DNA from 2 places in the Saccharomonospora xinjiangensis XJ-54 genome. Region 1 is predicted to be linked to the other one. Evidence: riboswitches for the same ligand, from Rfam matches in the RefSeq annotation. Region 1 holds a riboswitch; the other holds the start of a gene.

Evidence for each region. Region 1 has a riboswitch for thiamine pyrophosphate ahead of thiO (glycine oxidase ThiO). Riboswitches for the same ligand answer to the same signal wherever they lie in the genome.
Region 2: linked by a shared signal. The riboswitch ahead of SACXIDRAFT_RS14795 (thiamine ABC transporter substrate-binding protein) and the one ahead of thiO (glycine oxidase ThiO) in region 1 are both predicted to bind thiamine pyrophosphate.

What each region holds. Positions count from the first base shown of each region.
Region 1 covers NZ_JH636049.1:2,875,767-2,880,434, forward strand. The annotation lists gene SACXIDRAFT_RS12870 (hypothetical protein) at 1-549, shown strand, start outside; gene thiE (thiamine phosphate synthase) at 623-1,300, opposite strand; TPP riboswitch at 1,347-1,450, shown strand; gene thiO (glycine oxidase ThiO) at 1,446-2,579, shown strand; gene thiS (sulfur carrier protein ThiS) at 2,557-2,757, shown strand; gene SACXIDRAFT_RS12890 (thiazole synthase) at 2,759-3,592, shown strand; gene SACXIDRAFT_RS12895 (MarR family winged helix-turn-helix transcriptional regulator) at 3,673-4,122, shown strand; gene thiD (bifunctional hydroxymethylpyrimidine kinase/phosphomethylpyrimidine kinase) at 4,137-4,668, opposite strand, start outside.
Region 2 covers NZ_JH636049.1:3,259,216-3,263,883, forward strand. The annotation lists gene SACXIDRAFT_RS14775 (phosphotransferase) at 21-1,211, opposite strand; gene SACXIDRAFT_RS14780 (hypothetical protein) at 1,455-2,159, opposite strand; gene SACXIDRAFT_RS14785 (hypothetical protein) at 2,236-2,490, opposite strand; gene SACXIDRAFT_RS14790 (4a-hydroxytetrahydrobiopterin dehydratase) at 2,579-2,869, opposite strand; TPP riboswitch at 2,901-3,011, shown strand; gene SACXIDRAFT_RS14795 (thiamine ABC transporter substrate-binding protein) at 3,037-4,110, shown strand; gene SACXIDRAFT_RS14800 (ABC transporter permease) at 4,086-4,668, shown strand, end outside.

The sequences.
Region 1 (4,668 bases):
CACCAGGCCAGGGAGCGGACCAGGGTGCTGGCCTCCTCTGGCGAGGCCGAGAACGCCCGTGAACGCCGCCAGTGGTGGCGCCGCAGGGGACCGGTACTCGCGGCGACGAGTGCGCTGGCGTTCGTCATCGGGATGCTCGTCGTCACCGGCTACGAAGGTGTCACCGGCAAAGCGTTGTCAGGGGACGGTTCGACCACGGTGAGCAGCATCGTTCGCGGCGGAGCAGCCGACGGCGAGCACCGGTCGCCGCAGAACGGCCTGTGGCAGCCGGACGACGGCGGCACCACCTCGACGTCGGTACCGCCCGACGAACGGGAGAGCCAGGGCGAGCAGGGCGGTGAGAACGGCGGGAACGACGAGGACGGCCAGGACGGCAGCGGCACCGGGACCGTTCCGCCAGGGGAGACCGAGCCGGTGGAGCCGACCCAGCCGACGGAGCAGCCGGACGAGAGCACTCCGGTTGACGAGGGACCCGGTGGGTCCGTCGAGCCGTCGCGGGAGCCGTCCAGCGATCCCGCGGGAGGTGAGCAGCCGGGCTCCCAGGAGTGAGGCGGCTGGCGAGAGGACGGCGAGAGGACGGCGAGAGGACGGCGAGAGGACGGCGAGAGGACGGCGAGAGGACTCAGCCCGCGCGGGTGAGACCGTGCCGTAGCTCCCGCGCCGCCTCGGCGGGATCGCCGGCCTCCGTGATGGCGCGGACCACGACGGCTCTTTCGGCTCCCGCCGCCAGCACGTCGTCGAGGCGGGCCAGGTCGATGCCGCCGATGGCGAACCACGGTCGCGTGGTCTCGATGCCGGAGGACACGGCGCGGACGAGGTCGAGTCCCGGCGCGGCCCTTCCCGGCTTGGTGGGGGTCGGCCAGCACGGGCCGACGCAGAAGTAGTCAACGCCTTCCTCTGTGGCAGCCGCGGCGGCCTGCTCCCACGAGTGGGTCGAGCGGCCGATCACCACGTCGTCACCGACGATCCGCCTCGCGACGGCGACCGGAAGGTCGTCCTGGCCGAGGTGCAGGACGTCGGCATCCACGGCCACCGCGACATCGGCGCGGTCGTTGACCGCGAGCAGGGCGCCGTGCCTGGCGCATGCCTCGGCGAGTATCTCAAGCGCCGCGATCTCCTGCGCCGCTTCGAGCGGCTTTCCGCCGGTCTTGTCCCTCAACTGCACGATGTCCACGCCGCCGGCGAGTGCCGCGTCGGCGAACTCGGCGAGGTCGCCCTGACGCGCGCGGGCGTCGGTGCAGAGGTAGAGCCGCGCGTCGTCGAGACGCTTCCTGATGCGATCACCGTCGAGGCCGGGCATGCCGCCACCGTAGTACGGCCGCACGGCACGCGCGGGGTAGGCTGGCAGTCGTCCGCACGGGAGCCCGCGAAGGGCTGAGAGGGAGCAAGCGCTCCGACCGTGGAACCTGATCCGGGTCATGCCGGCGCAGGGAGCGTGATCTTCGATGAGTACAGACGTCGCGGTCGTCGGTGCCGGTGTCATCGGCCTCGCCGTGGCGTGGCGGGCGGTCTCCGCAGGTCACCGCGTCACCGTGTTCGATCCCCTTCCCGCGCGCGGTGGTGCGTCCTGGGTGGCAGGCGGGATGCTCGCGCCCGTCGCCGAGGCGTGGCCGGGCGAGGAGGCCGCGCTCGCGCTCGGTGAGGAGTCGTTACGCCGCTGGCCCGCGTTCGCGCGTGAGTTGCGGGCGCAGGGCTTCGACTGCGGGCTTTCGGCGCAGGGCACGATCGTCGCCGCGTTCGACCGCGCCGATGCCGACCAGCTCGGCGTCCTCGCCGGGTATCTCGACGGCATCGGCAGGAGCGCCACCCTCGTCACGGGTAGGGAACTCCGCCGCACGGAACCCGGCCTCGGCTCTGTGCGGTCGGGGCTGCTCGTGCCGGGCGACGTCTTCGTCGATAACCGCCGCCTTCTGGAGTCGCTGCTGCTCGCCGCGCGAGCGCGTGGTGCGGAGTTCGTTGCCGAGGCCGTGGTGGAACTCGCAGCCGACCGCGTCGCGACGGCGTCGTCCGGAGCGCGGCGGTTCGACGCCGTGGTGCTCTGCGCGGGCGCTCACAGCGGCACGCTTCATCCCGAACTCGCCTCGGCGGTGCGGCCGGTGAAGGGGGAGATCCTGAGGCTGCGTTCGCGCAGGGGCACACTCCCCCCGCCACGGCACACGATCAGGGCCGTGGTCGAGTCCCGCCCCGTGTACCTGGTGCCGAGGGACGACGGGTCGCTGGTGCTCGGCGCGACGCAGTACGAGGCGGGCTTCGACACCGGTGTGCGAGCGCGGGGTGTGCGGGAACTGCTCGAAGGGGCTGAGCGGGTTTTCCCGAGCATCACCGAGTACGAGCTGATCGAGACCACGGCAGGGCTTCGGGCAGGCAGCGACGACAACGTGCCCTACCTCGGCCTGCTGAGCGACGGTGTGTACGCGGCGACGGGGCATCACCGCAACGGCCTCCTGCTGGCGCCGATCACCTCGGACGCGGTGCTGGCGTGGCTGTCGGGCACCCCGGCGCCGCCCGGCACGGAAAAGGCACGACCGGACAGGAACGCGAGTGAGGAGCGCGCTGATGCGGGTGTTTGTCAACGGTGAGAGCAGACAGCTTCCCGACGGCAGCACGGTCGCCGACGTGCTGGCCATCGCCGTCGGGGACGCCAAGGGAGTCGCCGTCGCGGTGGACGGCGAGGTGATCCGCCGAGGGGCATGGGGCGAGGTCGAGGTCGTCGAAGGGGCGGCGGTGGAGATCCTCACCGCCGTGCAGGGAGGGTGACATGAGCGCGGGTACCGAACCTGAGGTGGGCCAGGACGCTCTCGCCGAGGGCCGTACGAGCCACGACCACACCAACGACGCAGGCGACCACCTTGTCATCGACGACCACAAGCTGACCTCACGCTTGATCATCGGAACGGGTGGGGCGAGCAACCTGAGCGTGCTCGAACGTGCGCTCGTCGCGTCGGGGACGGAACTGACGACGGTCGCGTTGCGGCGGGCCGACGCCGAGGGTGGCTCCGGGGTGCTCGACCTGTTGCGGCGCCTCGGAATCGAACTGCTGCCCAACACGGCGGGCTGCCGTAACGCCGCCGAGGCCGTGCTCACCGCACAGTTGGCGCGTGAGGCATTCGGCACCGACCTCGTGAAGCTGGAGGTCCACGCCGACGACCGCACCCTGTTGCCCGATCCGATCGAGACACTGGAGGCCGCCGAACGCCTTGTGGCCGACGGATTCTCCGTGCTGGCCTACACCAACGACGATCCCGTGCTGGCTCTGCGCCTCGAAGAGGCCGGGTGTGCCGCTGTGATGCCGTTGGGTTCGCCCATCGGCACCGGCCTCGGTATCCGCAACCCGCACAACATCGAGTTGATCGTGGCGAGGGCGGGCGTTCCGATCATCCTCGACGCCGGTGTCGGCACCGCGTCCGACGCGGCGCTCGCGATGGAACTGGGCTGCGACGGCGTGTTGCTCTCGACAGCCGTCACGAGGGCGCAGGACCCGGAGCGCATGGCGCGCGCCATGCGCGCGGCCGTGATCGCGGGCAGGCTGGCGCGGCAGGCAGGCCGGATTCCGAAGCGGTTCTGGGCACACGCTTCGAGTCCGCCACGCTGAAGGGTCGCTCTCCTGAGCCGGTTTTTCCGACCGTAAGGTGTGCGCAAAGCCCGCCGAGGTGCGAACCGAAGGAGCCCGATGTGACCGAGTCGCCCGAGTCGTCGTCCGACGTACCCGGAAGGCTGTTTCTGATCATCGGACGGCTCTCCCGGTCGCTGCGGCAGGCGAGCGCGCCGGGGCCGGGGCACGGCGCGATCTCGGCCATGGCCACGCTCGGGTCGTGCGGGCGGATGCGCCTCGGGGATCTCGCGGCACGGGAGGGCGTCGCCGCGGCCACGATGTCGCGGATCGTGGCCGCGCTCGTCGAGAGCGGGTACGTGCACCGCGAGCCCGATCCGATCGACCGCAGGGCATGGCTCGTGGCGCTCACGGCCGAAGGTGAACGCCTGCTGTCCGATGTGCGCTCCACCCGCATTCACGAGTTGAGCGCCCGCATCGACCGGCTCTCCCCTGAACACCGCCAGGCACTGGAGGCGGCCGTTCCCGCACTGGAAGCGCTGCTGGGCGAGGAGGAGCGGCCGAGGGTGTGACTGACGGCCGGGTTTCAGGCGCCCGGTTCGTCCGCGACCCTCCAGAACGCCGAGACCGGGCCGATCTTCGCCCCCATCGGGTAGGAGTGCCGGACGGCGTTGGCCACGTACCACTTCCCGAACCTGGCGGCCTCCTGCATGCTCATCCCGCGAGCGAGACCCGCGGTCAGTGCCGAAGCCATCGCGTCGCCCGCGCCGTGGGTGTGCGGTGTCGAGTGGCGAGGCCCCGGCAGTTCCGTGAACACGGTGCCGTCGAAGAGCAGGTCAACACACTCCGGGTCGTCGGTGAGGTGACCGGACTTCACGAGCACGAACCGGGGGCCGAGAGCGTGCAGAGCCACAGCGGCGTCGGGCATCTGCTCCCTGCGCGTCACCTCGATGCCGGTGAGCAGGCGCACCTCGTCGAGGTTCGGGGTCACCACGGTCGCCATCGGCAGCAGCCGCTCACGCAGTGCCGAAAGCCCCGCGTCGTCGAACAGCGGATGCCCGTGCATGGACGCGGCGACGGGATCGACGACGAAGGGAGTCGCCCCGTTGCCACCGATA
Region 2 (4,668 bases), 380 kb from region 1:
AGAATCGGATGAGGGGACTCTCATGGTGAGGTGAGCCAGTGCTCGGCCAGATCGATGCGTTGCCGGGTGCGCTCCCGCCAACCGGCTCGCTGTGTGCGGAAAGGGCCGGTGGCCAGGCCAAGCAATGTGGACGCCACTCGCGGGCACAGGTCGTCCATGCGGAAACGGTCTCGAACGTGCCACAGGATCTCGCTTCTCCATCGGCGAGCCTGTGGGGTTCCGGTGACCGACAGATGGGCCAGCAGGTTCGCCCAGTCGTCGAGTCGATGCCCAGGGCCCGCCGTGTCGATGTCGAGCAGACCTGTCACCTGGCCGCCGCTTGTCAGGAGTTGATGTTCGTAGAAGTCACCGTGCGTCGGCACGATGGGATGCTCACCGACATCGGCGTCGGCGATCGCGTCGGCGAGAGTGGTGACGCGATGGCCTTCCTCCGGAACTGTCATGGCAAGGACGGCCCCGTAGTGGTGGGCACTCCGCCGGTGATCGGATCGGCGCGGCAGGCCCGTGAGAGCCGCAGGAAGGCGGTCGAGTACGTCCTCCAACATGGCAGGGCCTGGCAGCGGATCGCGCAGGCGCAATGCGGTGCGAGCCGAGGAGCCGGGCAGAGCGGGCATGAGCGCGAGCCCGTCGTCGGTGGTGATCAGCAAGCGAGGCACAGGCAGGCACTGCACAAGCAGATCGTGGCGGTCGCGAAGCCCCGGCAGTTGCGACGGGGTGACGACCTTCGCGAACAGCCGCTGTTCCCCCGTCGTGATCTCCAGCACCGCCCGCCGCGTCGGCCGGTACGACAGCACCCGGACGATCGGCGGATGCTCCCCGGATACGTCGGCCGACGCGAGCAGGCTTCTCAGGCGGTGCGGGTCGAGAAGCCGCGGCAGTGCGGGAAGCGCGGGGTCGTTCGGCCACCGCCACAGGCCCACCGCGATCTGCCTGGCGTCGATATCACCCTCCACCACGGCCGCACCTCGGGGCAGCAGAGAGCCTGTCGCCGCCACAAGTGTCTCCCGCACGACGGTCGCGTCAGGCATGCCCAACTCGACGGCGTATCGGACGAGCGCGGCACCGGAAGGCTGCACGGTCACCGACATGGGCCGCACCGACCGGACCTCGGCAGCCGGGAAAGGGGAGGCACCGAGCACGGCGGCGACGAGCTCCCTCGCGGACGAGCCGAGCAAAAGGTGCAGGTCAGAGGTTCGAGAAGGAGTGGGCACGCGGTCATTCGCCCCAGAGTGCACCAGGCGCGTTGGCCGACGATGAGTTCCGGATGAGAACCCTCTCACCTCGAGGCGATCACCCGAGCGCCCCCAAAGCGATGATCAACAACAGCGTGATCGCGGTGGCGAGCGCCCAGATCCCGGCGCGCTGGTTCGGGGTCAGCGCGGGTGCGTTCCGATGCATGACGGTCCCTTCGACGTACCTCGGCACCCCGATCACCGCGTTGATCACCCGAATCGTTACGGCTTGGCGAAGATCGACTGGCCGACCTGCTTCCCTGTGGCCGCCGAGAGGAGTTTGAAGATCACTTCGTCCTCGGTCAGCTTGTACTTCTCGGCCAATTGGGCGAGCGTCTTGTCGGTGTTCTCGATCATCGGGAGAAGATCGACCCGCCACTGACCCGACTCCCTCGCGAAGGTGCGCGGGGGCAGTTGAGGGCCGTCCTGGCGTGACGGCGACACGGACGCGACCGCGGTGTCGCCCTTGACGGTGATCTCCCCGAGCGAGAAGTCCTCGACGGCCGACTTGTCCACGAGGCCGCCCTTCGCGGCGAAAGTCAGCAGAGCCTTGCCGTCCATGCCCTCAGCCTTCCCTGCCCCCAACTTGTGCCGCAGCATGGCGACGTTCATGCGGTCGGTCATGCCCCGTGCCCCGATCTCCTCGGGACCTCCGGTCGCGGTCAACCCGGCGAGCTCACCGTAGTAGTCGAGCGTTCCCGCGGTGACCAGCGAGGTCACCGACTCGCCGTCCTGCTCGCGCAGTGCGGTGCGATATCGCTCGAACGTGTCACGGATGGCCTGCTCGTCAGCCGCCCTGGACTGCGAGCTACCCGCAGGCGCCGCCTCCCCACTCGGCGTGCCCGAGGAGCCGGAACAACCCGCCAACCCCAGTACGACCGCCACCAACGGCGCCACCACGGTCACCACGCCACGCTGCGAAAACATCGTGCTCCCTCGGTGTGAAAGGCCCACGGTGGGACCTTCCACACCGCGGCTTGCGCCCCAGAGGGTAATCACAACATCACAGCGGGTCATCTTGACGACGTCGGGCCGTGTAGAACAACACGGCGGCGCCAGCCGCGACCATCAGCGCGAAGGCCGTTCCTCCGACGACGAGAGCCTGGACGACCTCGTCGCGCGGAGCGGTCGGCGCGCTCTCGGGAGGTCGCTCCGTATCCGCAGGCTCGGCGATCGCGGGCTGGATCGCCCCCACCAGCAAGACCGCCAACAGAGCCAGCGCCGACGCGAACGGCGCACGCCGGACGATGCGGATCATCGCGCACTCCCCTCGGGTTTCAAGGTGATCGGTTCTCACCAATCCCAACGTTGGGCATCCGCCCGAGAGTTGCCCGAAAAGGCCGGAATCATACGCTCGGGAACACTCTTTCGACCTCCCGTGCAAGAGCGATGTCCTTGTCGGTGACTCCGCCGTGGGAATGGGTGCTCAAGCGGAGAATGACCGTGCGCCAACGGATGTCGATGTCCGGATGATGGTTTGCCGCCTCGGCCAGCTCGGCGACCCGGTTCACCACCTCGATCGCTTCCGGAAAACTCGCCAGCTCGGTCTCGCGCTCGATCGCGTCGCCGACGCGCCGCCACGCGGGCAGCTCGCGCAGGGCCTCGTCGATGCCTTGGTCACTGAGTAGCTCCGTCATGCGCTCATCGTGGTACGGGGACGGGTACGCTGCACGCTGCCACGGGAGTCCGGCGCGCCGGGCTGAGAGGTGGGCACGCGGCCCACGACCGTCCGCACCTGATTCGGATCATGCCGACGCAGGAAGGTGTACGGCAGCTTCCTGCGCGGTCACGGCGAGGAGGCTGAATGGGCCAGAGGTCGGGCCAGTGGTCAACGTCGTTGCGCGCGGCGATCGCGTTGTTCTCGGCCGGGGCGCTGACGGCCGGATGCACGGTCATCGGTGCTGAGGACGAGCCCGAGGAAGGGCCGGTGACGGTCACCCTCGTCACCCACCAGTCGTGGGCCGTCCCGCAAGAGGTGGTCGATGCCTTCGAACAGCGGGCGAACATCCGCGTCGAGATCCGCAAGGAAGGCGATGCGGGGGAGCTGACCAACAAGCTCGTGCTCACCAAGGACAACCCCATCGCCGACGTCGCGTACGGAGTCGATTCGACGTTCGCTTCCCGCGCGCTCACGGAGGGTGTGTTCCAGCCGTACACCTCACCCGAGGCGGACCGGGGCCCGCAGCGTTACGCCCTCGACCCGCAGCAGCGGCTGTCGGCCATCGATGTCGGCGATGTCTGCGTCAACATCGACACGGAGTGGTTCGCCGCCAACGACGTGCCCGAGCCGACGAGTCTCGACGCTCTGACCGAGCCGGAGTACAAGGACCTTGTCGTGGTGCCGAGCCCGGCCACGTCGTCGCCAGGGTTGGCCTTCCTGTTCGCGACCGTGTCGAAATACGGTGAGGACGGCTGGAAGGAGTACTGGGGCGACCTTGCCGACAACGGAGTGAAGGTCGTCAGCGGATGGACCGAGGCATACACCCAGGATTTCTCGGGGTCCTCGGGTGAGGGCGACCGGCCGATCGTGCTGTCGTACGCGTCCTCTCCCGCCGCCGAGATCCGGCCGGACGGCACCACCAGCACCAAGGCACTGCTCGACACCTGCTATCGGCAAGTGGAGTACGCGGGCGTGCTCGAAGGCACGAAACACCCCGACGAGGCGGGAAAGGTGATCGACTTCCTGCTCTCGCACGAGTTCCAGTCCACCGTCGCCGCGAACATGTACGTGTATCCGACCAGGGAGGGCGTCGCGCTCCCCGAGGGGTGGGCGCAGGCTGCGCCGTTGCCGCGTGAGCCCATCTCGCTGCCCGGTGAACAAGTGGAGGCCAACCGGGAGCAGTGGATCGGGGAATGGCGCTCACTGCTGGAGGGCTGAGCCCGCGGTCCGGCGTGCGGCGGGCGTCGGCGATCGGCGCGCTGGCCGCCCTGCCGGTCGCGTTCCTCGGGCTGTTCTTCGCCTGGCCCGTCGTCGCGATCATCCGCCTCGGTTTCACCGAAGGCGGAGTTGCCGAGGCGCTCGCCGACCCTTCGACGTGGCGACTCGCCGGTTTCACGGTCGCGCAGGCACTGGGCGCCACCGTGGTCGCCTTGATCGCCGGGTTCCCGCTGGCTTTCGTCCTCGCGAGAGTGCGGCTCCCCGGGATCACCGTGGTGCGCACGCTCGTGCTGGTGCCCTTCGTCCTGCCCGCTGTCGTGGTCGGGCTGGCGTTCCGCGCGCTGTGGCCGGACGGCGGCGTGCTCAGCATCATGGTCGCCAACGCCTTCTTCAACGTCGCCGTCGTGGCTCGCACCGTCGGTGGCCTCTGGGCTCACCTCGACCGGCGGGTCGAGGACGCGGCCCGATCACTCGGAGCATCCCGGTTCAGGGCGTTCCGCACCGTGACGTTGCCCGCGCTCCTCCCTGCGGTGTCGGCGTCGGCGGCCGTGGTGTTCC